2 regions of the Pelosinus fermentans DSM 17108 genome follow, and region 2 is predicted to be linked to the other one. Evidence: riboswitches for the same ligand, from Rfam matches in the RefSeq annotation. Region 2 holds a riboswitch; the other holds the start of a gene.
What was found. A riboswitch is a leader RNA that binds a small molecule or an ion and turns the genes downstream of it on or off. The one in region 2 is predicted to bind S-adenosylmethionine.
Positions count from the first base shown of each region.

Region 1: it holds a riboswitch for S-adenosylmethionine, as region 2 does, so the genes downstream of both, metK (methionine adenosyltransferase) here and FR7_RS14880 (methionine ABC transporter ATP-binding protein) in region 2, are expected to answer to the same signal.

Region 1 covers NZ_AKVN02000001.1:2,370,733-2,387,549, reverse strand. The annotation lists gene FR7_RS10870 (Stp1/IreP family PP2C-type Ser/Thr phosphatase) at 1-505, opposite strand, end outside; gene FR7_RS10865 (FHA domain-containing protein) at 512-982, opposite strand; gene FR7_RS10860 (FhaA domain-containing protein) at 983-1,750, opposite strand; gene rlmN (dual-specificity RNA methyltransferase RlmN) at 1,958-3,001, opposite strand; gene rsmB (16S rRNA (cytosine(967)-C(5))-methyltransferase RsmB) at 3,012-4,343, opposite strand; gene FR7_RS10845 (DUF116 domain-containing protein) at 4,363-5,130, opposite strand; gene fmt (methionyl-tRNA formyltransferase) at 5,144-6,085, opposite strand; gene def (peptide deformylase) at 6,091-6,588, opposite strand; gene priA (primosomal protein N') at 6,630-9,062, opposite strand; gene metK (methionine adenosyltransferase) at 9,290-10,480, opposite strand; SAM riboswitch class I at 10,540-10,643, opposite strand; gene coaBC (bifunctional phosphopantothenoylcysteine decarboxylase/phosphopantothenate--cysteine ligase CoaBC) at 10,700-11,896, opposite strand; gene rpoZ (DNA-directed RNA polymerase subunit omega) at 11,906-12,112, opposite strand; gene gmk (guanylate kinase) at 12,134-12,748, opposite strand; gene remA (extracellular matrix/biofilm regulator RemA) at 12,773-13,039, opposite strand; gene FR7_RS10800 (YicC/YloC family endoribonuclease) at 13,080-13,964, opposite strand; gene FR7_RS10795 (hypothetical protein) at 14,102-14,701, opposite strand; gene dapF (diaminopimelate epimerase) at 14,857-15,693, opposite strand; gene FR7_RS10785 (calcium-transporting P-type ATPase, PMR1-type) at 15,729-16,817, opposite strand, start outside.
Region 2 covers NZ_AKVN02000001.1:3,216,687-3,233,503, forward strand. The annotation lists gene hisH (imidazole glycerol phosphate synthase subunit HisH) at 1-268, opposite strand, end outside; gene hisB (imidazoleglycerol-phosphate dehydratase HisB) at 280-867, opposite strand; gene hisC (histidinol-phosphate transaminase) at 907-1,965, opposite strand; gene hisD (histidinol dehydrogenase) at 1,955-3,304, opposite strand; gene hisG (ATP phosphoribosyltransferase) at 3,301-3,966, opposite strand; gene FR7_RS14860 (D-2-hydroxyacid dehydrogenase) at 4,175-5,125, shown strand; gene FR7_RS14865 (HDIG domain-containing metalloprotein) at 5,132-5,659, opposite strand; gene hisZ (ATP phosphoribosyltransferase regulatory subunit) at 5,675-6,871, opposite strand; gene FR7_RS14875 (YerC/YecD family TrpR-related protein) at 6,924-7,232, opposite strand; SAM riboswitch class I at 7,381-7,484, shown strand; gene FR7_RS14880 (methionine ABC transporter ATP-binding protein) at 7,565-8,623, shown strand; gene FR7_RS14885 (methionine ABC transporter permease) at 8,592-9,245, shown strand; gene FR7_RS14890 (MetQ/NlpA family ABC transporter substrate-binding protein) at 9,314-10,132, shown strand; gene FR7_RS14895 (MetQ/NlpA family ABC transporter substrate-binding protein) at 10,152-10,967, shown strand; gene FR7_RS14900 (histidinol phosphate phosphatase) at 11,040-11,810, opposite strand; gene FR7_RS23930 (hypothetical protein) at 12,260-12,430, shown strand; gene FR7_RS14905 (TetR/AcrR family transcriptional regulator) at 12,557-13,183, opposite strand; gene FR7_RS14910 (dipeptidase) at 13,206-14,141, opposite strand; gene cysK (cysteine synthase A) at 14,490-15,428, opposite strand; gene FR7_RS14920 (YezD family protein) at 15,666-16,007, opposite strand; gene FR7_RS14925 (trans-sulfuration enzyme family protein) at 16,250-16,817, opposite strand, start outside.

The DNA of each region.
Region 1 (16,817 bases), 850 kb from region 2:
CTGTAATAAGGCAACTAGTACCAACTGCACGAGTCAACAAATTCCTTTTAGGATGAACATAGGCTTCATCTCTAGTTATGTTACCACTTTGAACCAATTCCCAAACTAAGGAATGATCATTTGTCAGTTGATTAAGTTTCCCATTACGCAAGAGATACATACGACTATCACCAACATGCCCCCAGTATATTATATCTCCATCTATATAAGAGGCTGTGACAGTAGTACCCATACCACTGAACTCTTCTTTAGACAGTGCCATTTGATATATTGAGGTGTTTGCCTGTATTATTGCGTCTTTTAACAATATTTCAAGATTATCCTTCCCCACATGCTCTTGAATATAAGCATTAACTGTACTTATTGCAAGCTTACTTGCAATTTCTCCAGCTACATGACCTCCCATGCCATCCGCCACAATAAATAAATGCGGCGGATCACAGATATAGCTATCTTCATTTGTTTCTCTAACCAACCCAATATCAGAAATTACATGTGCTAGCAATACCCCTCACCCCTTAAAGCTAAATGTTACCGCTCCAATTTTAATTAAATCACCATTTTTCAATAAAGTCGCCTCCACTATAGGCTGACCATTTAAATACGTTTTATTGGTACTGTTCAAGTCTGTCAGCAAATATCCCTGCTGTCCTTTATTAATACTCGCATGTTCATGAGATACAAATGAATCATCAATGATAATTCCATTTTGCTCATTACGTCCAAGGTATGTAATATCATCTAAAGAAAAACTATTCTGAGATAATTTAATGTGTCCGCTATCAACAACAAGCAAATTAGCCCGCTTATGAAAATTAAATTGATTACCTTCATTTCCTATTGATGATTTTTTTTGTCCTGCTCGGTCTAAATCAGTATATATAATTTTTATTACTTTGCTTAAAAAATAATAGATTAATCCAAGTAAACTATATTGTAATACTATTCCAATATAGTTGAAAAAAGCCTCCTTATTGGGCATTTAATTCACCTCATATAAAATAACAGTATTACCTATTTTTATATGATCACCATTTTCTAATTCTTTACGCATAATCCGATGATCATTAACATATGTGCCATTAAGGCTTTTAGCATCATATAAGATATGATTTTTATCCTCTACGATCACATAAGCCTGTAAACGAGATGTATTTAAATCCGTAAGTGGTAATTCATTACTGGCCCGTCGACCAATATTCACTCGGTTGTTCTTTACATCAACTTTTACTCCTATATCAGGCCCTTCCAGAACTGTTAATGTCCCTAATAAACATGGCTCCTTACCCATCATATTACATTCTACTTTATCAAACACACGAGTATCAGAGTCAAGATGACATCCGGGATCTTCACTTTCTAACTTATTTTCTTCTGGCAGTGGTTCACTAAAGAAACTAACCACGCGAAAATTACCTTTTGTAATCCCTATATCCTCATTAAACTCGATTACAGGTGTACCGATAATCGTATATTGCCTTTGCTCTGCCTGACCTGCTATGTAAAGGGATAGCTCTTTACAAATCGTCTGGCTATAAGAAACGATTCGACTGTAATCTGCATTATTTAAATAAACGATGTATAAATTAGGAACATAGGTTTTAGAAATACCCACCGTTTTTTCATCATCCATTGTCCTAACTAATTGCTTACCAATTTCAATAGGCTGTAACCCACTGGAAAATTTATTGTTAAAAAAGCCTTCAATATATTTTTCAAACATATTTTCTAAACTTCTCACAAACTTCATGTTATTACCTCACCAACAATTTAATCTATTTTATTATACGTTATATTATCAGCATAGTCAAAATAAGGTAATATTATCCCATTTTATTTAAATGTAACATAAAAGGACCTGGCTTGTACCAAGTCCTTATTTGGCAGGTATAGATCTCAACCATTTCTTTAGGCAATTTATATGATACTTTTGCTTATTAGAAAGTCAGGATACTATTTATTTTTCATTTAAAACTTTATTTCGAAGCTGTCCACAGGCAGCACGTATATCTGTTCCCATTTCACGACGAACTGTAACGTTAATTCTTCTTTCAAGAAGTATCTTCTCAAAGTGTTGAATTGTTTTGCTGTCAGGTCGTAATAATCCACGCTCAATTACTGGATTAACGGGAATCAAATTGACATTAGCCAGACGTCCCCTCATCAAAATCGCCAACTCTTTAGCATGCTCTATCTTATCATTTAGATCTGCAATTAATATATATTCGTATGTCACTCGCCTGCCTGTTTGTTCGGCATAAAAATCCCCTGCAGCCATAACCTCCGGTAGGGAATAGCGATTATTAATTGGCATTAACAAAGAACGTAATTCGTTATTCGATGCATGCAGAGAAATAGACAGCGTCAGCGGCAATCCTTCTGCTGCTAATCTGTTTATTTCTGGTACTAAACCAGATGTAGATAATGTTATGCCTCGATAGCTTAAGTGAAGGCTATATTCAGCATGGCATAATTTAATGAATTTTAAAACATTGTCATAATTGGCCAAGGGTTCACCTGATCCCATAATAACAATGGTATTCACAGCGCTTCCTTCCTGCTGCAATACTTTATTAATAAATAAAACTTGCGCCAACATTTCGCCACCAGTTAAATTTCTTGAAACACCATTTAAAGTGGATGCACAAAATACACAGCCCATGGCGCATCCAACCTGAGTTGATATACACACACTATTACCATAATGCTGGCGCATTAAAACAGTTTCCACAGCCATGCCGTCATGAAACTCCAACAAATATTTACTAGTCTTACCGTCTGACGATTGTTCAACAGCTCGCGCTATTACAGAATGAATAACAAAGTGCTCTGTTAATAATGTCCTATGTTTCTTGGATATATTCGTCATATCTTTAAAATCATAAACTCCATCCTGATACATCCATTTTGCAATTTGCCCAGCGCTGTATTTAGGCAAACCATAGGGCTGGATGACCGCTGCAATCTCCTCTATAAACATTCCAAAAATATTATTACTCATTTTAGTTCACCTATTTCACTCGCACTAAACGAGAAATGAAAAATCCATCTACATGATCAATATGTGGCCATAGCTGCACCATCTCAGCCTTATTTTCTGTAACTGGAAACATTTCCCCGGCGTGCTGCAAGGCAAAATCCGGATTTTCCTGCAAAAAATTGTTAACAACATCTTGGTTTTCTTCCGGCTCGGTTGTGCAAGTACTATATACTAAGGTGCCACCCAATTTTACGCACTGTGCAGCACTTTTTAAAATGGCCATCTGTAATATTGGTAATTCCTTAAACATATCCTCGGTCTTTCGCCAGCGAGAATCAGCTTTTCGCCGTAAGACTCCTAATCCAGAACAAGGCGCATCCACTAATACTTTATCCGCTTGTCTTGCATAGTTATCACCTAAGGTTGTCGCATCCAAACTCTGCACATCAATAATCGTCAGACCTAGCCGCTGAGCGTTCTCCTGAGTTAGAGCTAATTTATGATCATAAATATCCGTTGACAAAACGCGCCCCTTATTTCCCATTAATGTTGCGATATGGGTACTTTTACCTCCAGGTGCGCCACAAGCATCAATAATAAACTCGCCTGGTTTAGGAGCCAGAACGTGAGCAACTAACATAGAGCTTTCATCTTGTATTTGAAATAATCCATCACGTAACGATTTTAATGTACTAAGCGCTGGATAACTATGACATACAATTCCTTCTGGAGTCCATGCCGATGCTTCCGCACTCACACCTTCTAGATTTAAAATCTCTAACAGTTCTTCTCTGGTATTCTTCAGCGTATTGGTACGTAATGAAAGACCTGGAGTCACATTATTAATCTGGCACAACTCTTCGGCAGCATCAGCACCTAAACGTTTCGCCCATCGAGCCACCATCCATTGGGGATGAAAATATTTTAAGGCTAAAAATTGGACAATATTCTTTTCTCTGTCTGGATAAATTACTTTTTCAGGTCCACGTCCAGCGTTTCTTAACACCGCATTTACAAATTTCACAGTACCAGCATGTCCATATTTTTTTGTTAATTCTACTGCTTGATTGCAAGCTGCTGATACAGGAACTTTGGACAAGAAGAAGATCTGATACATTCCAATACGCAAAATATTCAAAATCACTGGCGCAACTTTGTTTAATGACCTAGTTACATAGTGACCGATAATCCAATCCAAGGTTTCACCGGCCTTAATCGTACCATATACTAATTCTGTAATAAATCGACGATCTTGATCAGAAATCTTGTGACGATTGAGCTCTCTCACTAAGGCTATGTTTGCATAAGCATGATTACTTGTCACATCATTGATAATTTTAAGAGCAATTTCACGTGCATCCATTTGTTCACCTTTACTACCTTTATTTTTTAAGAATAAAATCTTGTACCGCTTTCTCAACTCGCTTCATATCAATTCGCGTATTACAACATGGTCCATTTGGCCTTTCATTCAAAACACCAATAACAGGAATCGGAAACACATCTTGAATACCACTTGTCAAATCTCGTTCACAGGCAATGGCTAGAATGGCATGGGGACGCAATGTTTTTACCACCTTACGAGCTAATGTCCCGCCATTAGAAATTGCTACATGCACCCCAAATTTTTCTGAAATCGTCAGTAAATCGCCTACCTGACAAGCACCACATTTTCGACAATTACTAATATCGTGAGTCACTTTATATTGACACATCTCTTGTTGAATACAATGTGGTGTAAGAATTAAGAGTTTCTCAGGTGCAACCTTAATTCTTTTTTGCTGTATTAAGTAATTACTAACTTCAATAAAGGAACGTTCGACTCTTTCTTTTTCCACATCAAAGATTTTACCAATTCGAATGGCAAGGGGAAATAATAAATTAATAGCAGACCAAGCAGGTCCTTGGAATAAAGCTAGAGTAGAAAAACCTAAAATGGCTAGAATGATTCCACCAACTCCAATTCCAATGGCCAAGATAAATAATGCCAAGAAAACGCCAAGAATAATCGGCAAGTGAGTGCTGATATTTGCTAATCCTGGGAAGCTTACCATCCACAATCCATAAGTAGAAAGAGTAGCCACTAACAAACTAGCTACTATAAGTGCCAAAAACAAGCGTTTCTTGGGACGAGCCATCACCTCTATCATGAAAATTCACCTTCTATTCTAAGATATCGCCAACACTTAACCCATAACCACATATAAAATCAATTGCCCTCATACGACGCTTACTAGCAGGCTGAACTTCTAAAATTTCCAGCAAGCCCTGTCTTGTTTCTACTGCAAAACCTTCTGCAGTAATCTCTGCGATTCTCCCTGGCTGAGTTACTATATCATCTGTTGGATACGTCCTAGTTTGCCAGATTTTCAAGTTTTTATCTTGATAGAAACAATAAGCGCCAGGCCAGGGATTGAGACCTCTAACCAAATTATGAATGGCAACTGCCGGTACTTGCCAATTGATACGTTCTAATTCCCTTGTCAACATAGAAGCATAGGTAGCCTCTTCATTATTTTGTGCAATACGTGGAGCTTTTTTATCCACAATTAATTTCATTGTCTCACTAAGCACATTGGCTCCAATATTTTTTAACTTATCATGGATATCGCCAGTAGTATCCATTTCAGAAATAGATATCTTCTCCTTTAATATCATGTCCCCTGTATCCATGCCAATATCCATAAACATTGTGGTGACACCAGTTACTTTATCACCTTTAATAATTGACCAATGGATGGGTGCAGCTCCCCGATATAAAGGTAATAAAGATGCGTGCACATTTATACAACCCAAAGGGGGTAAATCTAATAGCGTTTTGGGCAATAACTGCCCAAAAGCAACAACAACAATGATATCAGGTTTTAAAGAGAACAACACATCTTGAAATACAGGATCTTTTACTTTATTAGGCTGCAATACAGGTATGTCATAGGAAATCGCGGCCTGCTTCACCGGGGACTCTGCCAGTTTTTGTCCTCGCCCTTTAGGGCGATCAGGCTGGGTTACCACTGCAACAACATTATATTCTTCTTTAACTAATGCATCTAAACAAGGAACAGCAAAATCTGGCGTCCCCATAAATACGACTCTTAATTTTGACATATCAATTACCCCTTATGAATGGTTTTTGCTTTTTCGATAAATAATATGCCATCCAAATGATCGATTTCATGCTGCAGGGCCCTAGCTAACAAACCAGTTCCTGTAATCGTTATATTTTTACCAAAACGATTTAAGCCTGTAACGGTAACTTCAGAAAACCTCTCAACTTCACCAAAAACCCCAGGAACACTTAAACATCCTTCATTACCCAATTCACAGTCTTCACTTTTTTTTATAATAATTGGATTTATTAATTCGATGAGTTCATCATCCACATCCAAAACAATAACCCTAAGAGATACGCCAACCTGCGGAGCGGCTAATCCAACTCCATCAGCATTATACATAGTTTGGGCCATATCATCAATAAGTTTCCTTATTTTTTTATCAACGCGAGCTACAGGCTCAGCTATTTCTTTTAATACTTTGTCACCAGCTTTTCTAATTTCCATACAGTTATAATACCCTCCTACCTTGGATAAATCCTGCCCAAATTTTATCATAGAACTATACAAAAATCCACGCCTATACTAAACAAATTATTCTACATGATACTAACAGGTTCCACATCAATCATAACATCTGGACGTATGGTTAATCCCATAGATGTTATGTAAGCCCTCACATTCGTGAGATCCTTTGCTTTTATAATGATATTCATACGAAATATATCATTAACTTTAGCAATCGGAGCGGGAAACGGCCCTATTATTTCTACAGTCTTACTTTCCGCCATTAAGCTTCGCAATTCTTTGATTATTTGCTCAGCCTGATTGCGAGCCATACTTTCTTCTTTAGCCTGAACTGTTAATTTTATGATTTGTCCATAAGGTGGATAACAAAGCGCTTTGCGGTACACAATCTCAGATTCATAAAAACTTTGATAATCCTGATTAGCTCCTGCCTGTACTGCATAATGCTCAGGATTATAAGTCTGTACTACGACCTTTCCTGCCTTATCACCGCGGCCTGCACGACCTGCCGCCTGAGTTAGCAACGCATATACGCGCTCCGCTGCTCTAAAGTCTGGTAAATTTAATATACTATCAGCTGCTATAATGCCAACGGCCGTCACATTTTTCACGTCATGCCCTTTAGCCACCATCTGTGTCCCCAGTAAAAGATCATATTCGCCTTTAGCAAATGCCTCTAAAATACGATCATAGGCCATTCTTCCACCTGTTGTATCCTGATCCATCCGCACTACGCGGATATGGGGAAACAATGTTACTATTTCCTCTTGCAGCTTTTGTGTGCCGGTTCCAAAAAAACGAATATAGCGGCTATTACATTCAGGGCAAATATCCGGAACCGTTTCAATACACTGGCAATAGTGACACTTCAGCTTCTTCCCTACAGAATGATACACCAGAGAAATATCGCAATGCTTACAACGTACAATATGTCCACATTCCCGACACATGACGAAGGTAGCATAACCACGACGATTCAGTAAAATAATAGCTTGTTCGCCACGACTTATAGTCTCTTGCAGCAGTTCTTGCAAGGGAAGTGATATGACACTTCGTCTCTTCTTACGCAATTCTTCCCGCATATCAACGATAGTGACTGCGGGCAAATTTGCATTAGCTATGCGCTTTGACATAAGTAGCAAGGTATGTTGGCCCATTTGAGTCTGAAAATAAGTCTCGATTGCTGGCGTAGCGCTGCCCATGATGACCACCGCACCAGACAAAGTAGCTCTCGTAATAGCGACTTGTCTTGTATGATAACGAGGTGTTTCTTCTTGTTTGTACGTAAATTCATGTTCTTCATCCATAATAATAATACCGACATCTGGCAAGGGTGCAAAAATAGCAGAACGTGCACCAATTACAATGCCAGCTTGCTTGCCTCGAAGTCGCTGCCAAGCATCATAACGTTCGCCAGTAGACAATTTACTATGCATCACAACAACATCATCTCCAAATCTAGCTTTAAATCTTGAGACAATTTGACTGGTAAGAGCAATCTCAGGAACAAGAACAATAGCTTGGCGATTCTTTTGACGCGCAGCCGCTACCGCTTCAATATACACCTGTGTCTTTCCACTGCCAGTAATACCATGCAGTAAAAACGATTGAAACTTTCTTGCTTCCATCTTTGGCATAATTTTTTCTAATACTTGCTGCTGCTCTGCTGTTAATGATATATCATTCTTTGCTTTACATATATCCGCATAACTATCACGTACCACTTGAACTTTTTCAAGTTTTATAAGACCGTCCTGTACTAATTTTTTTACAGTTTCATGACTGGTATTACTCTTTTTCAATTCATCAGATGCCAATTGCCCGTGATCTATCAAGTATTGGAGCAAACGGCATTGTGCTGGCTTTTTTGCCAACTTGCTAATTTGTTCTCGAGTTGCTTCAGCATCCATTAGTAAACTCATTATCGTTTTATAACGGTGTGTACCCATTTTTTTTGCAATTGATTCAGCGATTATGATCTTATTTCTCACTAAGTATCTTATTGCTTTCAAAACGCTTGGGCCAAATTTCTTTTCCAGTTTAACAGACAGAATAGGGCTGTGCGTCTCTATATATGACAGCACTTGGCTATATTCTGGATATTTAGCAGATAAGGCAACCAGTGTTGTTTCTGTATCCACTTCCATCTCGACAGAATAAGCAACAACACTTTTCACACCGGATTTTCCTGGAATAAATAAACGCATGGCATCTACTAAATTACAAAGATAATATTCACTAATCCATCTAGCTGTATGCATCATATGCTCGTCAAACCATTTGTCATTATCTAGTATATCGATAATTGGCTTTAACTCAATACGATTCGAGTCTTCCTCTATTATAATATCAATAACAAAACCTTCTAATTTACGATTACCAAAAGGTACTAAAACACGCCACCCTGCATCAACATAATCCAAATGATCAGGGATGCTATAAGAAAAAGCTTTATTAATATTTTTAGTTGTAATGTTTATTAAGACTTGAGCAATACGTTGCATATTTACCACCATTCGCTATTAATAGTCTTTTAAAGGTATTTCTTTTAGAGGATTCAGCTTGCCTATTTATATCTTAACACGATTTTATAGCATATAACTGCATTTTTACCTTCATAATTATCATAAAATTAAAAAGAGGGAAGCTCATTGTTCCCTCTTTTTTGGCTATAGCATATACAATTCCCATGAAATTCAGAAAAATCCTGCTAAAACAGCTAACATCCCAATTATAGATTAGCCTCTTTACGAAGGGTTTCTGCTTTATCGGTCCTTTCCCATGGTAAATCCACATCCGTACGACCAAAATGCCCGTAAGCTGCTGTTTGGCGGTAGATAGGGCGACGTAAATCTAACGCTTTAATAATACCAGCCGGACGCAAATCGAAATGTTTTTTAATAAGCTCAGCAATTACATCTTCATCCACCTTAGCAGTCCCAAAAGTTTCTACCATAATCGATACTGGATGAGCCATACCAATCGCATAGGCTAGCTGAATTTCACATTTATCTGCCAATCCTGCTGCAACAACATTTTTAGCTACATAACGTGCAGCATAAGCGGCAGAGCGGTCAACTTTGGTACAATCTTTACCAGAGAAGGCACCACCACCATGACGAGCCATTCCGCCATAGGTATCAACAATTATTTTGCGACCAGTCAAACCAGCATCACCTTGTGGTCCACCGATTACAAAACGACCTGTCGGATTGATATAGTATTTGGTTTTCTCATCTAATAATTCTGCTGGAACAATCGGAGCAATTACTTTCTCAATCAGATCTTTTTCAATGGTTGCCAGTTCAACTTCAGGACCATGCTGAGTTGATATAACAATGGTATCAACACGAAGAGGTTTACCGTCTTCGTATTCTACTGTAACTTGAGTTTTACCATCAGGACGCAGATAACTTACTTCCTCATTTTTGCGCACCTCTGCTAAACGCCGAGCCAATTTATGAGCCAGAGCAATTGTCAATGGCATGTATTCAGGAGTTTCATTGGTAGCATAACCAAACATCATTCCTTGGTCACCAGCCCCAATGGATTCAATTTCGTCCATTTGACCTCGTTTAGCCTCTAAAGACTTATCAACGCCTAAAGCAATATCAGCTGATTGTTCTCCAATGGAAACCAGCACACCGCATGTATCTCCATCAAAACCATACTTTGCACGAGTATAGCCAATTTCTTTCACCGTGTCCCGTACAATTTTTGGAATATCCACATAACAACTTGTAGTGATTTCACCAACTACATGTACTTGCCCTGTCGTAATAAGCGTTTCACAAGCTACACGTCCCATTGGATCTTTTGCCATGATTGCATCTAATACACTATCTGAAATTTGATCTGCTATTTTATCTGGATGACCTTCAGTAACTGATTCTGATGTAAATAAAACTCTCTTTTTTTTCACAAATCATACCCCCATTTTTAATAAACAATAAAAAACACCCATAGGGAGGGTGTTACACTCTCCCATCTTGCGGATTATTCCGCAGGAATTGGCACCGTTTTGGATTTCCAAATGGTTGCCGCGGTTTCATTGGGCCAATCCCTCCACCAACTCTTGATGAGCATATCATATAAAATTGTATCAAATTAAATACTAATGTAAAATAATGAAAAAATCAACCTATTTTCGACATTCTGCGAGAATTTTATCCAAAATAATGTTTGCCATGTGTTCTTTGGACATTTTGGATAACTCTTCAATCCGCCCATCACGGTATAACACTTTCGCTATATTGTGATCTGCATTAAACCCAACGCCTGGAACAGATACATCATTAGCAATAATCATATCCAGATTTTTTTTAGCTAGTTTCTCCTGCGCATGAAGAACCAGCTGCTGAGTTTCCGCAGCAAAGCCAATTAGCATCTGCTGTTTTTTCAACTGACCAAGTTCTAATAATATATCAGGGTTTCTTTCTAAGACAAGCTGTAATGTATCGCCAGTCTTCTTAATTTTGTGTTCTGCAGTACTTTGTGGACGATAATCGGCTACAGCAGCAGCTTTGATTACAATGTCACTCTCATTATAATGCGCCAATACAGCCGCCCTCATATCTGATGCGGCTTCTACATATTCGACTTTAATTCCGCAGGCAGCTTTTAAATTGGTAGGTCCTGATATTAACGTAACAGTTGCTCCTCTTGCAGCAGCAGCACTTGCTAAAGCATATCCCATCTTCCCGCTAGAGCGATTGCCAATATATCTTACAGGATCAATCGCTTCTTTCGTGCCGCCAGCCGTAATCAAGATTTTCTTTCCTCGAAAATCATTTTGAACAACTATCAACTGATGAACTTTCTCTAAAATTGTTTTAGAATCAGGTAAGCGTCCTATTCCCTCTACACCACATGCTAGCATCCCGCTCTCTGGTATCATAAAATGATATCCTAACTCTATTAAACTACTGATATTTTTTTGAACGATCGGATTTAAATACATATTGGTATTCATAGCCGGAACAAATAAAACCGGAGCCGTTGTTGCCATTACCGTAGTTGTTAACATATCATCAGCAATACCATTTGCTATTTTACCAATCACATTGCCTGTAGCAGGCGCTAATAAAAATAAATCCGCTCTACTTGCTAAGGCAATGTGCTCAACATTCCAGTTGGTAGTTTCAGCCCACATATCAACAACAACTGGCTGTCCACTTATTTCACGAAAAGTCAACGGCGTAACAAAGTTAGCCGCTGACTGAGTCATGATAACATATATATTGGCACCTTGCTTTTTTAATTGACTTACAAGATCTACTATTTTATAAGCAGCAATGCCGCCAGCAACACCAACTACAATATTTTTTCCTTTCAACATGGAAACCTCCTATTTTATACCACTTTTGGTCCGTTCATAGGAAATTTTATCTTGTGCAACTTCTTCTAAAGCGATCGTCACCTGCTTATTGGATTTACTCTCAACTAAAGAAGTCGCCCCGTCCATAATCTCACGAGCCCGTTTTGCCGCAAGTACTACTAAAGTGTATTTACTATCAACTTTAGTAACTAATACATCTAATGATGGATATATCATAGTAGTCCCCCTAATTTTTATTTATTTGATATTTGTTAAAATTTCTTTTACTATATTACAGTTTCGTACTACTTGACACTTTTCCGCTGTAATAATGGCAGCCACTTTATTCGTTGCTACTTGGACCTTATCATTGACTACTACATAATTATAATTATGTACATATGACAATTCATTATTAGCACAACTTAACCTATTTTTGATTGCATCTAAGCTATCTGTCCCTCGTTTATGTATGCGATTAGCCAATTCATCTAAAGATGGCGGTGCTATATAGACAAATACACCTTGCGGAAATTTTCTTTTAATCTGCGTAGCTCCCTGTGCATCAATTTCTAAAACAACATCCTTGCCATCATTTAGTAATTGTTTTACTTGGCGACAGGGTGTTCCATAAAAGTTCCCATAAACCTCAGCCCACTCTAATAGTTCATCATCTTGAATCATATTCTGAAACTCGTCATGAGATACAAACCAGTAGTTAACTCCATGTTCTTCTCCAACACGGGCTTTGCGTGTAGTAGCCGATATAGAATAATGCAACCCAGGATAAGTACGCAGCAATTCTTGACAAATTGTCCCCTTACCTGCTCCCGACGGACCAGATAACACAAGTAAAATTCCTTCTTTTGCCACAACTGCGACTCCTTTCATTTTCTGCTATTCTGCAGTGTCTTCACTCGTTTCTTTACTGGCAAGACGATGCGCTACCGTTTCTGGTTGCACAGCGGATAAAATAACATGATCACTATCGGTTATGATCACGGCTCGGGTACGGCGTCCATAAGTTGCATCAATCAACATCCCCCGATCACGGGCCTCTTGGATAATCCTTTTAATGGGTGCAGATTCAGGACTCACAATCGAAATAATTCGATTAGCAGACACAATGTTACCAAACCCAATATTAATAAGTTTAATTTCCACAAAAAATCCCCCTTACGTTTGTATCCCAATATATCTTATATTACTCTATGTTTTGAATTTGCTCTCTGACCTTCTCAATTTCACTTTTAATTTCGACTATGATATTAGCAACATTAAAATCATTGGCTTTAGAGGCAATTGTATTGGTTTCACGGTTAATTTCCTGCACAATAAAATCTAATTTTCTGCCAACTGCATCATCGGCATTCAATGCAGCCCGAAACTGCGTTAAATGACTTTTTAAGCGCACTAACTCTTCTGTAATACTGGTACGATCCGCAAATATAGCCGTTTCTTGTAGTAGGCGACCAGCATCAGGTTCTTCACCGATTGTAGCCAGCAATTCTCGCATGCGACTCAGTATTTTCTCTTTATATTCAACCAAAACCTGGGGTGCACGTTTTTCTACGGCAGTAATATATGATTCAATATCCGTAATACGCAAGACTAAGTCCTGCTGAATGTTTCGCCCTTCCGCTAAACGCATACTCATGAGATTAGTAAGTGCCATATCAACTGCCTGGGTTAGCTTCGGCCACAAGATTAAAACATCTTCCGTTACTTCTTCAACCTTAATCACATCTGGAAATTTAGCAATCTGCTGAATATTATCATTTACTGCTATAGAAAATAAATCCCCTAAATCTTTTAAAGCCTTATTATAGGCTATTGCTAACTCTTTGTCAATTCGCACAGCCTTTTTCTTTTGCCCATATTCATCCATCGTTATAAAAACATCAATCCGGCCTCTTGCTAGCAGGTTTGATACACTACGCCGGATTTTATCTTCAAGTGGCCCCAGATTTTTCGGCATCCGGATAACAATTTCATTATAACGATGATTTACTGCTTTAATTTCTACAATGAGTCGATGCTCATTATCCTGAAATTCTCCACGACCAAAACCAGTCATACTTTTAATCACGTAAAATGGCTCCTCTCTTTACGGATTTTATTATTAACGATAAAATCACAATTATCCAATTCTTTTATAAATACTTCTCCATGCTTCTCTTAAATCCCTTTTTCATTGAATATCTACACATAAAGGTTTTAATATGACTATTTTATTTTCTCCAAGTCAAAGTAAAAATTATGTTCTTTCTGATCATTCGTTCTAACCGATAATATTATAGGAAGGTCAGGCACAATATCTTTTTCAAAAAAATAAAAATAACATTGAGCATTAAATGTGGTTTGTCCTTTATCCAGATGCACTTTTTCTCCCTCTGCCGGTATTATCATTTGGTATGCCTTAATGACGTTATTATTTTGTTTGACAATAACACTAGCATCTTTTGCAAAATCCTCTTTATCTCCAAACAAAACTGTGCTAAAACTCAATAAGCCTGAGTAATTTTCTAATACTTCTTCGCTGTCTAGTATGGCAATATCATGACCATTTAAGCTTTTCTCCCTAGCATCTGTAGCAATTAACAAATAAGAAGTATATAAATAGGAGCGCTCAGTCACGCCATTTAATTTTTCAGCTTTTTCTTCATAAGAGATCCATGGCAACAAAAACTCTTGTAATGAATCTTTACTCCTTAATTTGCCATGATCCTGCGCCTCTTTAATTACATCTAAATTAATAGAAGAAATTGCTAATGTTTGGGTAACGAATAGTACTAAGAAAATAATTGTCAAAATAATAAATCTCATTTTAAGCACCTCACTTTATGAAGCATATTATTTACTGCAAATGATAAATCATAACAATCTCTTTATCACAACAACAAGTGGATAAAGAAATCCAACTTCATACATGCAGAGAAGTTGGATTCTTACTTTCTATACAAACCTTGACCAGATTGGATTTATAAGTATGTTCCCCGGAAAACTTCCACTGCAGGACCAGACATATAAATATGATTATCTGACCCCCATTCAATCAGCAACTGTCCCCCATCTAATTCAACAGTAGCCTGACGGTCTGTTTTTCCATTTAAAACGGCTGCAACTAAGGTAGCGCAGGCACCTGTACCACAAGCCATCGTAACACCAGCTCCTCTTTCCCAAACGCGCATACGTAAGTTTTGTTTATTTAATACTTGCACAAATTCTACATTTGTTTTCTTTGGAAAGGCAGCATGCGTTTCAATTTTAGCGCCGATATCGCTTAGGTTAATGCCAGTAATATCGTCAACGAAAAGGATACAATGAGGATTGCCCATTGATACACCAGTGATCCTATGTTCAGTGCCATCTATTTCTAAAACTTCATTAACAACCTGTTCATCTTCATTACCAACCATAGGTAATTCCCCACGTTTCAGACGCGGTTCTCCCATATCAACCCGTATAGTGCTAAGCACATCATCCATAAAGATTAATTCTGGCTTAATAAGACCTGCTTTTGTTTCTAGTGTAATTTTTTTCTTATTCGTTAAACCATATTCAAAAACATATCGAGCAATGCATCTTGTAACATTGCCACACATTTCAGCCTCACTGCCATCTGAATTAAAAATTCGCATTTGAAAATCCGCTACTGCTGAAGGCAAAATAACAACTAGCCCATCAGCACCGATTCCAAAATATCGATCACAAACCTGAATTGCCATTTCATTGTAATTGTCAATCTTTTCTTCAAGTCCATTAACAATTACAAAATCATTACCTAGTCCATGCCATTTGCTAAAATTAAACTTCATATTATATTCTCCTCATTATGAATTAAATAAATTATTTAATGTACCCGCCCCAAAACAGAACGTGATACACGTCTGCGGAAAAATAAATGTCTTGCAGCACTTATGATAAAGGTCCAGCCTGAGACAACTAAGATAACGACCCAATCGTCTAACCCTAGTGGAACAGTAGCAAAAATCTCTTGCATAAATGGATGATAAATAACTAGTAACTGCATTAAAAGAGAACAAAAGGTTGCTACTATCAAGTATTGATTTTTAAATATCCCAATTTCAAAGACATTATAAACTTCTGAACGACAATCAAAAACATGGAACATTTGAGAGAAAACCAACGTACAAAAAGCCATCGTTCTCGCTTCTGCTAAATCATTCTTTAAAAAGTACACTATAGCAAAAACAAATACTGTACTCAGACCAATTTGTAAACCTCGGGTAATAATCTTACGGCTGAGTCCACGAGAAAATACACTTTCTTTTGGATTTCTCGGCGGCCGATTCATAATGTCATGATTATTAGGATCAACACCTAATGCCATGGCTGGCAAACCATCTGTCACTAAATTAACCCATAAAATTTGTACTGGCAATAAGGGTAATGGTAATCCTGCAATGGTCGCAATAAACATCGTAAGGACTTCACCTAAATTACATGATAGCAAATAGCGAATAAATTTACGAATATTATCATAAATGCCACGCCCCTCTTCCACAGCAGCAACAATCGTTGCAAAATTATCATCGGCTAGCACCATAGAAGCAGCTTCTTTTGTAACATCAGTCCCAGCTGTTCCCATTGCAATGCCAATGTCCGCTTCTTTTATTGCCGGTGCATCATTCACACCATCACCAGTCATTGCAACGATATGCCCCTGCCGCTTTAAAGCTTTTACAATACGTAATTTATGTGCAGGAGATACACGTGCATAGACGGTAACACGATTAATAATGTTAGTTAACTCCGTATCGTCTAATTCATCAAGTTCGTTACCAGTCAGAGCCTGGTTTTTGTCTTCTTTAAAAATTTGCAGCTCTTTGGCAATCGCTACAGCCGTGTTGCGATGATCCCCCGTAATCATAACGGTCTTTATGCCAGCTTGCCGGCATAATGCAATCGCAGGCTTGAC
Region 2 (16,817 bases):
CACTGCCTTCAAACAAAACCTGCAAACCCAGACAAATGGAAAGAAACGGTGTTCCTTTCGCAACTACCTCATGGATGGCATCAATCATGTGATAGGCGTTAAGATTCTCCATACAATCACCAAAGGCACCGACGCCTGGCAGTACTACTTTATCAGCTGCTGCGACGATCTTAGGCTCGCTGGTAACTACAACTTCTGCCCCTAACTTAACAAAAGCCTTTTCCACACTATATAAATTACCCATACCATAATCAATAATAGCAATCACAGTTACCCCTCCTATAGCATCCCCTTACTCGACATCACTCCAACAATTCTCTCGTCCATAGACGTGGCTTCATCAAGAGCCCTGCCTAACGCCTTAAATATTGCTTCTACAATATGGTGAGAATTTTTGCCTGACAATAGACGTACATGTAATGTTAATCCCGCATGTACAGATAAAGCCCGTAAAAACTCTTCTGTCAATTCACTGTCAAAATCACCGATTCTTTCCGAAGGTATCGCTACATCAAAAACGAGGAAGGGGCGTCCGCTAATATCTAAAGACACCATTGCTAAGGCTTCGTCCATAGGTACAAAAGCAGTACCATATCGTTTAATACCACTTTTATCACCTAAAGCTTTTGCCAGAGCCTGACCTAAGACAATTCCTGTATCTTCTACAGTATGATGTCCATCTACCTGCAAATCGCCTTGCGCAATGAGCTGCAAATCCATAAAGCCATGTTTGGTTAGCAGCAGTAACATATGGTCAAAAAAACCAATCCCTGTTGCGATTTCACTTTTACCAGTTCCATCAATATTTAATGTAGTTGAGATATTTGTTTCAGCGGTTTGCCGCTTCATTGTCGCAGTACGCATCATTTGGAACCTTCTTTCTTAATTATTTATAAATAGCTTATATTACTCATTCATAAATGTTTTAATAGCCTTATATACATTATCATTCTCTAAAGGCGTTCCAACTGTAATTCTAATGCAGTTGATAAGAAGAGGTGCTGTACTAAAATCTCTAATACCAATATTTTTCTCAGATAAGTAAGCGCTCAGCTTTTGTGCTTTCTCTGTTTTTATTAAAATAAAATTAGTCTCTGAAGGATAGACTGTAATACCTGCTATTGCAGACAGAGAATCCGCTAAGCGCTTGCGTTCCTCAATAATCTGCCCAATGATTGGCATAAACTCATCTCGCATTTGGTATACCACTTGGGCAGTAATCAAAGATAAGGTATTGATGTGATAAGGCATCATAACTTTATTTACCATAGATACACTCTGGGCATTAGACAACATATATCCTACACGAATTGCCGCTAAGCCATAAGCTTTCGATAAGGTTCTTGCTACAATTAAATGGTCGTACTTTTTCATAAGACTAATAGCTGATTTACCATAGAATTCATAATAAGCTTCGTCAACGACAACAGGACACTGTACTTTACTTAGAATATATTCGATATCCTCTTGTGGAATAATTGTACCTGTGGGGTTATTGGGATTGCATAGAATAATCAACTTAGCCTTGGACTGCTCTGCCGCTTCCACAACCTTTTCTGGTGATAGGGAAAAGTCTTCATTTAATGTTACTGGAACGGCTTGACTGTCCGTTAATTGAGTATAAATACCATACATGGAAAAAGAGGGAGTCGGAAAAATAATGCTCCTTCCTGGTCCGCCAAAAGTTTGGCATAGAGCCAATAAGATCTCACTTGATCCATTACCAATTACGATATTTTGAATCGTAGTCGCAAAAGCTTCTGCAATCAATGCTCGTAAATCTAACATTCCGATATCGGGGTAACGGTTAAATGCCATATATTCGATCTGGTTTATAACTCTTTCATGTACTAAAGGGGGCAAATTATTAGGACTTTCATTAGCATCAAGCTTACTATCCCATTCCTTTTCTTCTACTGAATAGGATTTTATATTTTCTAATCCTGGTCGATAATCAAACATCATTCTTTTCCCTCACTCTGATCGCATTGGCATGAGCCTGTAGTCCTTCTGCCTCTGCTAATGTAATTACTTGACTGGCTACTGCCTGCAGCGCTTTTTGGCTATATGCAATAATACTTGTTCTTTTCATAAAGGTTTCTACATTTAACACGGAATAAAAACGAGCTGTTCCCCCGGTTGGCAATACATGATTGGGTCCAGCCAAGTAATCCCCCAATGGTTCTGGCGAATAAGGTCCTAAAAATACAGCGCCTGCATTTTTTACATAAGGCAGCAAGGCAAAAGGCTGCTCGGTTATGATCTCTAAATGTTCTGGTGCTGATATATTAGCCAATTCGATTGCCTGCATACTGTTTTGCGTTATAATCATCAATCCATTTTTCTGCAGTGATGCTTCAGCAATTTCCCTGCGAGGCAGCTTAGCCAACTGGCACTGAAGTTCTATTTCCACTCTACTCGCAAGGTTCCTGCTATCCGTAATTAAAATACTGGACGCCAGTACATCATGCTCAGCCTGACTGAGCATATCAGCAGCAATATAGGAAGGGTCTGCGGTTTCATCCGCAACAATTAAAATCTCGCTTGGTCCCGCTAACATATCAATATCACAATGTCCATACACCGCCTTTTTAGCTAAAGTGACAAAGATATTACCAGGTCCTGTGATTTTATCAACCTTAGGAATCAGCTTGGTACCAAAGGCTAGGGCAGCAATAGCTTGCGCTCCTCCCGCTTTAAATACTCTGGTCACACCCGATTCCCGGGCTGCCGCTAAAATACTGGGATTAACGCTGCCATCCTTGCTAGGCGGAACTACCATAATAATTTCTTTTACACCAGCAACAGCGGCAGGAACTGCGTTCATAATAACAGAGGATGGATAAATAGCAGTACCCCCAGGCACGTACATTCCTACTCTTTCTAAAGGGATACAACTTTGTCCCAGCATCGCTCCATGCTCTCGATAGGTAAGCCAGGTTTTAGGCAGCTGCTCTGTATGGAAAGATCTAACATTGCCAATGGCCTGTCGTATCGCAGCCAATATCTGCTCATCGACCTTTGCCAAAGCCTCTTGAAATTCCGCTTCTGTAACTTCTAATGTTTCTTCACTTAAATTTATGCCATCAATTACCTGGGTATATTGAAGTACTGCTTCATCACCTTTCAGGCGTACATCATGAATAATTTTATCAACTACCTGAGAAGCTGTTAATTCACTGCCGAATACCTTCTTAATATGACTCTTCGCACCTTCTCCTAATATCACCTGATCAAAAGGCGGCTTTATTAATAGCTCGCTTAATTCCTCTAGCGTACTATCTTCTGCATATACAATTTTCATGGAATCACCACACCTTCCAGCAGGGTTCTTAATTCTTCAGTAATTCTATTAATACGATCAAACTTCAGTTTAAAACTTACCCGATTCGCAATAAAGCGAGCCGTAACAGGCTGGATGGTCGCAACCTCCAATAAATTATTCGCTTTTAGTGTACGTCCCGTCTCTACCAAATCTACAATAATTTCTGCTAAACCGACCATAGGCGCCAATTCGATAGAACCATTTAATTTAATAAATTCCATCTGAATGCCCATACTATGAAAAAAGCTTTCTGCTATGCGAGGATATTTAGTAGCTACTCGCATATGCGCATAATCACTTAATTTTTCTCGTTTCAAAGCTTCTGGCACCGCCACCATCATTCGGCACAAACCAAATCTTAAATCTAATAACTCATAAAGATCTTTCTCTTCTTCCAATAATACATCCTTGCCGATAATTCCAATATCGGCTGCACCATATTCAATATACGTTGGCAAATCTGCTGTTTTCGTGATAATAAAATGCAATTTTTCTTTTTCATTGGTGATTACTAATTTACGTGAGTTTTCACTCAGGTCTTCTGCTGTACATCCTACTTTTGCTAACATTTCGGCCGAAGGTGCAAATAGTTTTCCCTTTGGCAAAGCGATCGTAAGATAATCCATGTCACTTGATGTCATGAAGATCCTCCTAAATTACTTTAGTTGTTTAAAGCATTAACATAGTGCTATATTATCATTTGTTAAAATATTCGTCAATATAAATGTAGGATTTTTAGATGCATATGTAGAATCATCTCTCATAAGAATAGTAAAACTTTTATTTTGAACCAGTAAGTTATAGACCCTAAGATTCAGTTTTAAAATATACATAAAGGGGTGTCATCTTATGCCCAACTTAAATATTCTTGTAATCAACAACTTAGCAGACCGTCATATGAAAATAATTCAAAGTAGTGCTCCTAACAGCAACATCATAACATGTGATTATGAAAAAGCTGCAGAGCACATTCGAGACATTGATATTTTAGTTCCTTGGGGGTCCATGGATGTCCGTCCCCTCTACCTTGCTGCCCCTAAATTAACATGGATACATAGCCTAAGCGCAGGAGTTGAAGGTTTGATCTTTCCTGAAATTCAAAATGCCAACACGATAATAACCAATTCAAGAGGTATTCATGGCATTCCGGTTTCAGAACATGTTTTTGCTATGATGCTCGTTTTTACGAGAGGATTGGATGTATTTATTCGGCAGCAAGCAAAGCACCAATGGAAGCGGACAATCGTTGAAGAAATTCATGACAAAACCATCGGTATCGTAGGTCTTGGCAGTATCGGACGAGAAATTGCTAAAAAGGCCAAAGGTCTGGGAATGAAAGTTGTCGCCAGCAAACAAACCATGACAAAAGAGTTATTCGTTGATGAGCTCTATCCTCCTGAAAAACTCCATGAACTGCTTTCACTTTCAGATTTTGTAGTCACAGCCCTGCCTTTATTAAATGAAACGAAACATTTATTTACGATAAACGAGTTTTCCGTTATGAAACCATCTGCTTATTTCATCAACATTGCCCGAGGCGGTATCATTAAACAAGATGATTTGATAACCGCTTTAGAGCAAGGCTTGATAAAAGGTGCATGTCTAGACGTTTTTGATGAAGAGCCTCTTTCTGATTCTTCCCCTCTATGGGATATGCAAAATGTAATCATTACCCCTCATGTAGCAGCCCTATCACCAAGCTACCTGGACAGGGCTGTGAAGCTTTTCGCCGATAACCTGTCCAGATTTCAGCAAAACAAAGAAATGTTAAATATCATTGACAAGATAAAAGGATATTGACCTTTTTCAATGCATATTGTCAGACTCTCTAAGCAGCGTTAACTCCAGTGGATCATTTTCTGCTGGAGTTTTATGATGGTTAGCGATTATATCAATCATCTCAGGACTCTCACCAATTTCCCTCAACATACCAGCACTAATAGCCGCATGATGAAAATAAATATAAAACGCATGGCGAAGATTTGCGACCTTACTTCCTCGCCCCTGCTTTCCCCATTTTCTTAATTGATTTGGGAAAAAACAATCTCCTATAACAGTTATGATTTTATCAACTGTACTAACATCGCCTTTCACTTTTCCTACATCATGAAGTAAGGCGCATTTCACCAATAGATTAATATTTACATTTGAATGATGATCTGCTAAGCGCAGTGCTGTATATGCCACATTCAGAACATGCCGCTGATCTGGCACATTCATCGCCCAAAACAAACTTTGTGCTTTCAAGTTTAAATGCTGCTCAATAAAGTCTCTATCTTTTGGTGTAATCGAAGCGGTAAGTGCAGCAAACACCTGCTTTATTCTATGTAACATCTATTGAACCACCCATTATTCTACGTACACCAGCTTTGCATAGCCTTTACGTTTCTGACTCTCTTTTGCTTGTGCAGAAGATTCCGGAATAACGGCTAATTCTACGCTGCACCCTGAATCACGCAAAGTATCAGCCTGTTTTATTGCTTTCACCAGGTTTTCTTTATTCCATCCAATATAAACACCTTTACAATTTTGAGTACCGTCAATCCCCTGACGCTCTAATGCTAATAGTACTCGTTCAATACCTAAGGCAAAGCCAGTAGCCCCACAATTCATACCAAATGAATTTAACATAGTATCGTACCGCCCACCACCACAGATCGGAAATCCAAGTCCTGCCGTATACCCTTCAAATACCATCCCTGTATAATACTCAAAATCACGAATGATTCCTAAATCAAAGTCAACATATTTGGAAACACCATAGTTCTCTAATAGGTGATAAATATTGGCTAAGTTATCTAAGGCTCTGCGACTTTTATCATTTGTTACCATGCTATAGGCTTGTTTGAGCATATCTTCTCTGCCATGAAGTAATGGAATATGTTTCAGTAAAGTCTGATCACTTTGGCTAAGACCGCTCTTAACGAGTATTTCACCTAATCCCACTAAATCTCGCGTTACCATCGCATGTTTAATCTGCTGCCGCTGCACAAGAGAAAGTTCACTCTGCTCCATAATTCCATTAATAAAATCAACTTGCCCTAAACCAATTTGAAATTTCTGCAAACCAGATTTCAACATCGATTCCACTGCTAAAGCAATGACCTCCGCGTCAGCTGCCGGCTCTGATGCACCCATAATTTCCACTCCGGCCTGATAAAATTCACATTGCCTCCCTGCTTGAGCTTGTTCATAGCGAAAGACATTCGTTATATAAAATAGTTTCATTGGGCTTGGACTACCTTTAAATCGGGTAGCTGCCACACGGGCCATAGGAGTTGTCATATCTGGGCGAAGTGCCAATATACGATTATTTTTATCAAAGAATTTAAACATATGCTGATCTAAGTCGTTGCCTACTCCAACAGTCATCGTTTCCAAATATTCAATTGTGGGAGTAACAACTTCATCATATCCCCAATTTGCAAATAACTGAGCCAAAGCCCCTTCCACAGCACGTTTCTGACTAGCCTCTCTCGGTAAGAAATCTCTTGTTCCATATGGAACCTGAGGAACAAATTCATGTTGCTTCATAAATAGAAACACCCCTATCCCAGTAATTTAATGTTCTCTTAGCAGTACTTTGTATGCTGCTCTTTTATTTGTGATCTTCTTGACCTTCGAGTCTTTCTAACATAAACTTATACCCGTCAGCACCATAATGTAAACAACGCTTTACCCGACTAATTGTTGCAGTACTAGCCCCTGTTTTGTCTACAATGTCATCATACGTATGACCAGCTCTTAACATACGAGCTACTTCCATGCGTTGGGCAAGAGATTTCAATTCACTTACGGTACAAATATCTTCAAAAAATTGATAACATTCTTCTTGATTTTCTAACAATAAAATAGAACGAAATAACTGATCTGTTAGGTCATCTTTCAATTTGGGATTTGTAGGCATTTTTCTTTTCCCCCATTCTATTAAATCCTTTATTACTTTTAAGCTTTACTTAGTGAAATTATATCATTATGATTTCCCATTTGCAAAGTCATTTTTTTCTTGACACTATTTTATAGAACTGCTAATATATTCATTAGCAAGTTAATATCTTTCATCAAGAGCAGTTGAGGGAATGGCCCAATGAAGCTGCGGCAACCATTCACTTTGTGAAACGGTGCCAACTCCACAGGATTAATTCCTGGTAGATGAAGCGCGATTCAGTTCGATAATACGCTTCATTTATGAAGCGGTTTTTTTGTTATTTCAGCAAGAACAGGAAGGGAGCTATTCCATTGATTAAACTGCAGGATATAGAAAAAGTCTATCAAAGCGACAACGGTACCATTCATGCCTTACGAGGCGTTAATTTATCAGTGAAACAAGGAGAAATTTTCGGCATAATTGGAACCAGTGGTGCAGGAAAAAGCACATTGGTTCGCTGCATCAATATGCTAGAAAGCCCTACTAAAGGTATTGTTACAGTAGATGGTCAAGAATTAACTTCATTAAACGAGCAAGAACTCCGAGAACAACGTAAAAAGATTGGCATGATCTTTCAACATTTCAATCTATTATCTTCACGTACTGTATACCAAAACATTGCCTTTCCCTTGGAATTGGCGAAACGCAGTAAAGAAGAAATTGATAAAGAAGTATTGCATCTATTAGAATTGGTAGGGTTAAGTGATAAAAAAGATCAATATCCGGCACAATTAAGTGGCGGACAAAAACAGCGAGTGGGCATTGCAAGAGCTTTGGCTAACCATCCTAAAGTATTATTATGCGATGAAGCGACTTCAGCTCTCGACCCGCAAACCACAAAATCGATTTTAGAGCTCTTAAAAGATATTAATCGTAAATTCCAACTTACCATCGTCCTTATTACCCATGAAATGCAGGTCATTAAAGAGATTTGTAACCAAGTCGCTGTAATTGAGGGTGGTAAGATCATTGAGCAAGGTAAGGTCATTGATATTTTTACCCAGCCGCAATCCAATACCACAAAGGAATTTATTAGTTCTATTATTAATCATAACCTGCCTGACTTTTTTAAAGAGATTACTCTGGCATCGGAACCATCTGCTGACAGTAATTTAATATTGCGCTTGTCTTTTATTGGACATTCTACAGAAGAGCCGGTTATATCCAGCATGATTCGCCGCTTTGCTATTGATGCTAGTATTTTGTACGGAAATATTGATCATATTCAAACCATACCTTTCGGTACATTAATTGTAGAATTGTCGGGCGAGCAAGCCTCTTTGCAGCAAGCCCTTAGTTATTTAAAAACACGTGAATTAGGAATTGAGGTGATTGGCTATGTCGCAAGAAATGCTCGTGCTGTTGGCTAAGTCCTTATGGGAAACCACGTATATGGTTGCTGTGTCTAGTTTTATTTCTGCGCTATTAGGCATACCCCTGGGCATTATACTAGTTACTACTAACAAAGGACATATTTTAGAGAATACGCCTCTCAATCGAATCTTAGGTGCTATTGTAAACGCAACCCGCTCTACACCATTCATTATTCTAATGGTGGCAATTATACCGGTAACCAGGTTACTGGTAGGTACATCCATTGGAACGAATGCCGCCATTGTACCATTAAGTATTGCTGCCATTCCTTTTGTGGCTCGTATCGTAGAATCAGCCCTTAAAGAAGTGGACTACGGCGTAATCGAAGCTGCCCAAGCTATGGGAGCATCCCCAAGAGAAATCATTACAAAGGTTCTCATTCCTGAGTCCTTACCTGCGATTGTTTTAGGACTCACCCTCACTATTATTAGTCTGATTGGCTACTCAGCAATGGCAGGAGCAATTGGCGGCGGTGGTTTAGGTGATTTAGCAATTCGTTATGGTTACCAGCGCTTTCGTGCCGATATCATGTTAATTACGGTGGTTATTTTAATTGCTCAAGTACAAATTGTTCAATCCACTGGTGACTATATATCGAATCGTCTCAACAAGAAATAGAAGCAGCCTAATTTACTGATTTGGGCTTTCTATAAAAAACACCAAATAAACTTAGGAGGGTTATTATTATGAAAAAGCTATTTCTTGTTCTTATTGGAATTCTTAGTCTAGGACTATTAGTAAGCGGTTGCGGTCAAAAAGAAGCTCCTGCTGCTCCTGCTGCTAAAACTACTGTATTAAAAGTTGGTGCTACTCCTGTTCCTCATTCGGAAATTTTAAATGTAGTAAAACCAATCTTAGCTAAAGAGGGAATCGACTTACAGATTGTTGAGTTTACGGATTATGTAAAACCAAATATTGCAGTAGCCGAAAAGGAATTGGATGCAAACTTCTTCCAGCATATTCCTTACTTAAATAAATTCTCGACAGAACGTAATTTGGCATTAACCTATACTGCTGCCGTTCACATTGAGCCAATGGGAATTTATTCAAAGAAAATTAAAAATTTGAATGAATTGGCAACTGGTGCTAAAGTAGCTATCCCTAATGATCCTACAAATGGCGGTCGTGCTCTAGCGATCTTAGAAAAAGCAGGACTTATTAAATTAAAAGACGGCGTAGGCGTTAGCGCTACTGTAAGTGATATTGTAACCAATTCTAAAAACATTCAAATTAGTGAATTAGAGGCTCCTCAACTTCCTCGTGTACTTGAAGATGTGACCATTGCTGTCATCAATACCAACTATGCACTGGAAGCTAAATTGGTACCAACTAAAGATGCTCTCTTCCTCGAACCAAAAGATTCTCCCTATGCGAATATCTTGACCGTACGTAAAGGTGACGAAAATCGCCCTGAAATTCAGAAATTAACTAAAGCTCTAACATCTGACGAAGTTAAAAAATTCATTAATGAAAAATATCAAGGTGCTGTAATACCAGCATTCTAATCATTCTGGAGGGATCTTTATGGGGAAGCGGCTGCAAATCGTTACTACTTTTCTTATACTGGCAAGTATCGCGGCATTGCTGTCATGGCATAGTTCATTACATATGAGTCGTGTATACAGACCAATAAAAGTAGGGGTTTCAGCCGGTCCCCATTTTGCAATTATGAACCTAGTTAAAACGATCGTCGCAAAAGATGGTATTGATCTGCAAATTGTTGTATTTACTGATTATAGCAAGCTCAATGGGTCTTTACACCGCGGAGAAATAAGTCTTAATAGTTTTCAGAATCAACCTTATCTTGATAGAGTTCTTGATGATCACAACTATGCGATTGCTCCGATTGCTAAAACGTTTCTATTCCCGATGGGGATCTATGCTAAAAAAATTCATAATCTTAGCGCATTGCAAACAGGCAGTAAAGCTGCTATTCCCCAGGATTTATGGAATGGCAGTCGAGCCCTGCTGCTATTGGAAAAAGCTGGTCTTATTGTCTGCAGAAAAACAACAGATTCTCTAAGAACCCTTGATGATATTGTAGAGAATCCTAAGAATCTTAGTTTTATACAAATGGATGCCACACAGATCACTTCGGCGATCGATAAGGTAGATATTGTCCTTATCAATGCCAATTATGCTGCGGAAATTGACTTGCTGCCAACCAGAGATGCACTACTATTAGAAGATATATATTCACCATATATAAATCTTTTAGTCGCTGGTACTAAAGATGTCAATCATAATGACCTGAAAAAAATCATTACAGCCTATCAGTCACAGGAGGTTAAAACCTTTGTGGCTGAACATTTTCAAGGTACCGTAATAACAGCTTGGTAAAAGTATCCCCTCCATGAGTATATGGAGGGGATACTTTTACCATCTGGCAATTGGAGGAAGCTGCCCATTCGTTTATTTCTGAAACTGAGGCTTCCCCTCTTTGAAGTATACAACATTCAAATTGGAGCGTTCCGCAATTTCTAACCCTGCCTGTAGATCTCTGCCAACATCATTGACGTGGTGAGCATCGGACCCAATTGTTACAATACGTCCTCCCAGTTCATTAAAGCGCTTATAGATCGGCATTATCGTCTCTACTGCTGCTTTATTCCCCAAGCGTCTAGTATTAATCTCCAGGGCTTTTTCTTTCTGGGCTAAGACCGTTAGAATCTCATCAATACAATCGCTAAATTCATTATAGTAGATTTCTGGATCTGCAAAACGTGCATATCTGGCAATATAATCAATATGTCCTAAACTATGGATACCATCATAACAGGTCACACATTGTTTCATGGCATTAAAATAATGTTCATATGCTTCTTGTTTACTTCTTCCTTGATAAAATTCTGGAGTATATAGATCAATATTATCAATTACATGTACCGACCCAATCACATAGTCAAAAGGATACTTTTCCACTAATCGACAATTTTCTTCTAAACAATCCGAACGCATACCTATTTCTATGCCTAGCAGAACTTTTTCATTACGATACGCAGCATACTGGGAAAAATATTTTTCTACATCAAAAATAAACGCCATCGGTTCAGGATATGCAATATCCATATGTTCCGTAATAATAATTCCTATATTTAATTCCTCTGCCCTTGCTACAGCATCAGTCATTTTCATTTTTGAATCTGTAGAGAAACAGGTGTGCATATGACTATCAAATAACATTTTTTACCTCCTGGATTTTTACATCAATTTTATCTCATTTTCTTATTTTATACAAAAATAAAAAAAATCCTGCTTAGAACCTTTTTACTATTTATCCATAAATTTTTGAAAAATTAATCCACATTGTATCTCATTGTATTTTTATATACTATTAAAATATTTGTCATATATACATTCGAAACTCTTGAAGAATGTTTTTCTTTGTATTATACTTAAGACAAGCTTAATAAATACGCTCCTTTTTAACGTGACTGTATGATATTAATATAGGGGGTGATTCCATTGAACAATGAAGAAGATCTGCCAATGTTAGATGCTAGGGAGATGATTCCAATGTACAAGGTAATGGAATCCATAATTTCATATGTATAACATCAGCCAATGTGCTTGTCACATTGAATAGTACAATAAATATTGTACGGATAATACCACAGCAGGAGGTTTTCACTATGGCCAGAGAAAGGATCAGCGATCTCTTTTCCGCCTTCTGTATTTGGGTAGTTATTCCTTTATTAGCTGCTAGCTTATTATTTCTCTTAGTCCAAAGCGGAAATCCGTTGCTGCTGGTTATTTTCCCTTTATTAGCGGTTGTGTTTTTCATAACCAAACAACTTAATTAAAGCTTTAAGTGCCGCAGCAAAAATCATATAAAATAAGGACTTGCCCCTGCGGGTCAAGTCCTTATTTTTATTCTACCATAACTGCCTTAGACTCTTTGACTGTTCAGTCAATTATTTCCAAATTTTTTACCGTTCAGCTGCGCCATACAAAAAGAGTTCCGCAATGGTATGCGCCGTTTCACCAATATTTTCATCCACAAAATCGCGAAATACAAAGGTAACGATAACACTAAATAAACCATGAGCAGCCCGAGTAGCGTCACAGCTTTCACGAATAAATCCTTTACTTTGGGCTTCTAATAATACTTTTTCAATCATACCAATCGTCTCACAAAAACAGGCTTGATATTTATCTAATTGCTCTTGGGTAAAATTTGATGATCCGGCAGCACCAAATCCACGCACTTCATGCATCATAACACGCCATAAGTTAGCATGCTTTGCATAAAATTCCAGAAATGCTTTAATTATTGTTTCTACTTTTTCTAAAGGAGGCTCAGAAGAATTAACAATACCTTCAATAATGACTTGAAAAGGCATACTGCATTCCTTAATCAGCGTATAAAAAAGCTGTTCTTTATTAACGAAATAATTATATACTGTACCTTTACCAGTATCGGCTAAAGCAATAATTTCATCTACTGTAGCTCTATGATAACCTTTGCTGGAAAATACAGCATAAGCTGCCTCAAGTATCTGCTGTCGTTTATTTTGTGAATCATGGAAACCAATATTTTCACGAATATGCTTCATTTCTGCCTCCAAAGTACGAATTTCATAAACATTCTTTAATAATACTAATTGCATTCTTATAACAAATTTTTTCGATATCGCCTGTGGTAAACCCATTACAAACAAGTGCCTTTATTAATTTATCAATATTGCCAAGATGAGAGATTTCCAACTGGTATTCAATACCGTCGAAATCCGTTCCTAAAGCCACTATATCAATACCGCCAATCTTCACAATATGTTTAATATGGCGTACCATATCATCCACTCTGCTCCAATTTGATCCAGCCAAAAAGTTCCCTGAAAAATTGATTCCCATAATTCCCCCTTTTTGCGCCAGCAGAGTAATCATATCATCTGTCAAATTACGCCGATGCCCCCTGATTGCACGAGCATTAGAATGGGAAGCAACAAAAGGTTTGTTTGACAAGGCAGCAACATCATAAAAGCCTTGATCAGAAAGATGAGAGACATCAATAATCATACCTAGCTGATTCATTTGGACAACTACTTCTTTGCCAAAATCTGTTAAGCCCTGCTCCCCATACTGTTCTTCAATATTGGGATAACCAATCTCATTAGGATAATTCCAGGTCAATGTCAGCAGCCGCACACCCAACCGATAAAAATTCCGCAGATTCTCCAAGCGCCCTTGTAAAGCTCCCCCCTCTTCAATCGTAAGAAAGGCAGATATTTTTCCAGCTTGCTGGTTAGAAAGTAGATCCTGATAATTCAGCGCTAGGGCAATATACGGCTGCTGAATCTTCATTTCCCGATGGAAAATATCAACCATACTTAAACAATATTGTAATGGATTTTGTTGTTCTGCTAAATCAATATACAATGCAAAGAATTGTGCCAAAGCATTACCAGCCTGCAATTTTTCTATATCTACGCTTAGGTTATTATGATATAAATTCAAATGCGGTTGATCCATTAAGTGCAGTATTGTATCACAATGTAAATCAATAATTTGCATATTACATTCACCTTTCCTACATATACCCAAATGATGGTCAAAGCACTAACTTAAACAAAGCTCTGCTGTACGTAAGGCAGAGCTACTTTTAATTTAATTCATTATACCATTCCAAATGGTACCTGACAATGACGAGGAATTATATTTATGCACATTTCCTGAAAATTCTCCCATTTCACGTTTTTTCCCTTGGAATTCTAATTTCCGCGCAATACAAAATACCACAACTCATATCAAAGTATCCCAATGAATGATCATACAGAAATTGGGATACTTAACATGAACTGTGGTATTTCTCACTCTTTTTTAAATGACTAGCGAGCTAAATGGCTCTATCAAAGCTATACCTTAAGACTCTTGTTGGAAAAGTGCTGTAGATAAATAGCGCTCTCCTGAATCAGGTAATAAGACAACAATATTTTTCCCTTTATTCTCAGGACGTGCTGCGATCTGAACAGCTGCATAAACTGCTGCACCACTTGAAATCCCAACCAACAAGCCTTCTGTTTTAGCAAGTTCCCTGGAAGTCGTAAAAGCATCTTCATTATGAACACCAAAAATTTCATCTACAACATCAAGGTTAATTACAGCAGGAACAAATCCAGCACCAATGCCTTGAATTTTATGAGGACCTGGTTTTCCGCCTGATAAAACAGGCGAATCAAAAGGTTCAACAGCAACAATTTTAACACTTGGTTTCTTTTTCTTTAGTACTTCAGCCACACCTGTGACCGTACCGCCAGTACCTACACCAGAAATAAAGATATCGACTTCTCCATCTGTATCTCTCCAGATTTCTTCAGCAGTAGTCTGTCTATGTATTTCCGGATTGGATGGGTTTTTAAATTGTTGCAAAATAATGGAATTGCTATTTTCTGCAGCCAGTTGCTCTGCCTTACCGATAGCTCCTTTCATACCTTCTGCCCCAGGAGTTAAGACCAGTTCAGCGCCTAAAGCTTTTAATAGATTCCGTCTTTCGATACTCATTGTATCTGGCATACACAATACTAATTTATAGCCTCGTGCTGCAGCCACAAAGGCTAAAGCAATACCAGTGTTACCGCTGGTAGGTTCAATTATTATTGTGTCTTTATTAATTAATCCTTGCTTTTCTGCATCCGCAATCATAGCGTAACCAATACGATCTTTTACACTGCTGAGCGGATTGAAGTACTCTAATTTAGCAATTACTTTTGCAGCTAAGCCTTTTTCACCATTATATTTAGTAAGTTCCAGCAGCGGCGTATTGCCAATAAGATCAGTCAACTGTTTTGCAATTTTAGCCATGTTACACGACCTCCATTTTTTTATTTTTTATTTTTTTGACAGAAAAGAAAAAGGCTAAGGAAGTCCTACAAAAGAACGATTCCTTAGCCTTCAGTTTTCTGATCGGCTAACTAATGATATTATAAGTACATTTAATCATAAATACTCCGCTTTGTCAACTTAATATTTAATTTTAAAAAGTAAAATTGCGTTGAAATACGAGTCTTAACCTGTCAAACTCACCTATGTCACTTGCTTTTATATACCATCACCATAGACACCTTCTACCTCTGGGAAACGCCGTTTTTCTGTTTTCTCAATCTGTACCGCTTTACCATCCTTGATTTTTACAACTAGTTGACCATATTGTAAATGCGATAACTCTCCTAAAATTTTTTTACGAAGAAGGTTTATTTCTTCTGTATTCTTTTTCCCTTGCTGAAAGTTCTTCTGACTAGAAATAATAATTTTTTCTGTACGTTCAATTTGAATAATATGTCCGTCTTGAACAATTAAAACAATCTCACCAAAACTAATATTTTGTATACTCTGATCAATTACTGCTAATGCTTTTGCAGGAAATGAGATTTTTTCTTGCATACTCTTACTCCTCCATTGCCGATGTTAAATCTGCCAAAAGATCATTTGCATCTTCTAAGCCTACAGATAATCGCAATTATTTATATTCTTGTGGCTGATCAATAGGTGTACTCACCGCTCTCGTATAGGCATCTACTTCCACTTCGATATGCAATAATTTTGCAGAAAACTCCCTCTCTATCACCCTATTCACCTCTTAATGATTCTATGACTAGTACTTTTTTCTATAACAATGAGTGATTTTAATCCGCTAATGCTTGTTCTAAGTCATTAATGATATCACTGGCATCTTCGATGCCAATTGATAAGCGTAATAAGCAGTCGGATATTCCCAAACGTTCACGAACCTCAATCGGCACATCAGCATGAGTTTGAACCGCCGGTAAAGTAATCAGAGATTCCACGCCACCAAGGCTTTCGGCAAATCGAATCATTTGCACTTTACGCAGTACTTGCTTAACCCTTTCTGGATGATCTACTGCAAAAGACAGCATACCGCCATAACCAGATGATTGACTATCATGTATATCTTTACCTTGATGATCAGCTAATCCTGGGTAATATACTTTAACAACTTTTGGATGACGAGTCAGCCATTGGGCAATAATTTGCGAGTTTTGATTATGCTTTTCCATTCGCAATGCCAGTGTTTTCATACTGCGAATCAATAACCAACTATCATTAGGTCCGAGAATTCCCCCTGTTGAATTTTGGATGTAACGTATCGAGGCACCTAATTCGGCATCCCGAGCAACGACTAATCCGCACACCAAGTCATTATGACCCGCTAAATATTTACTGCCACTGTGA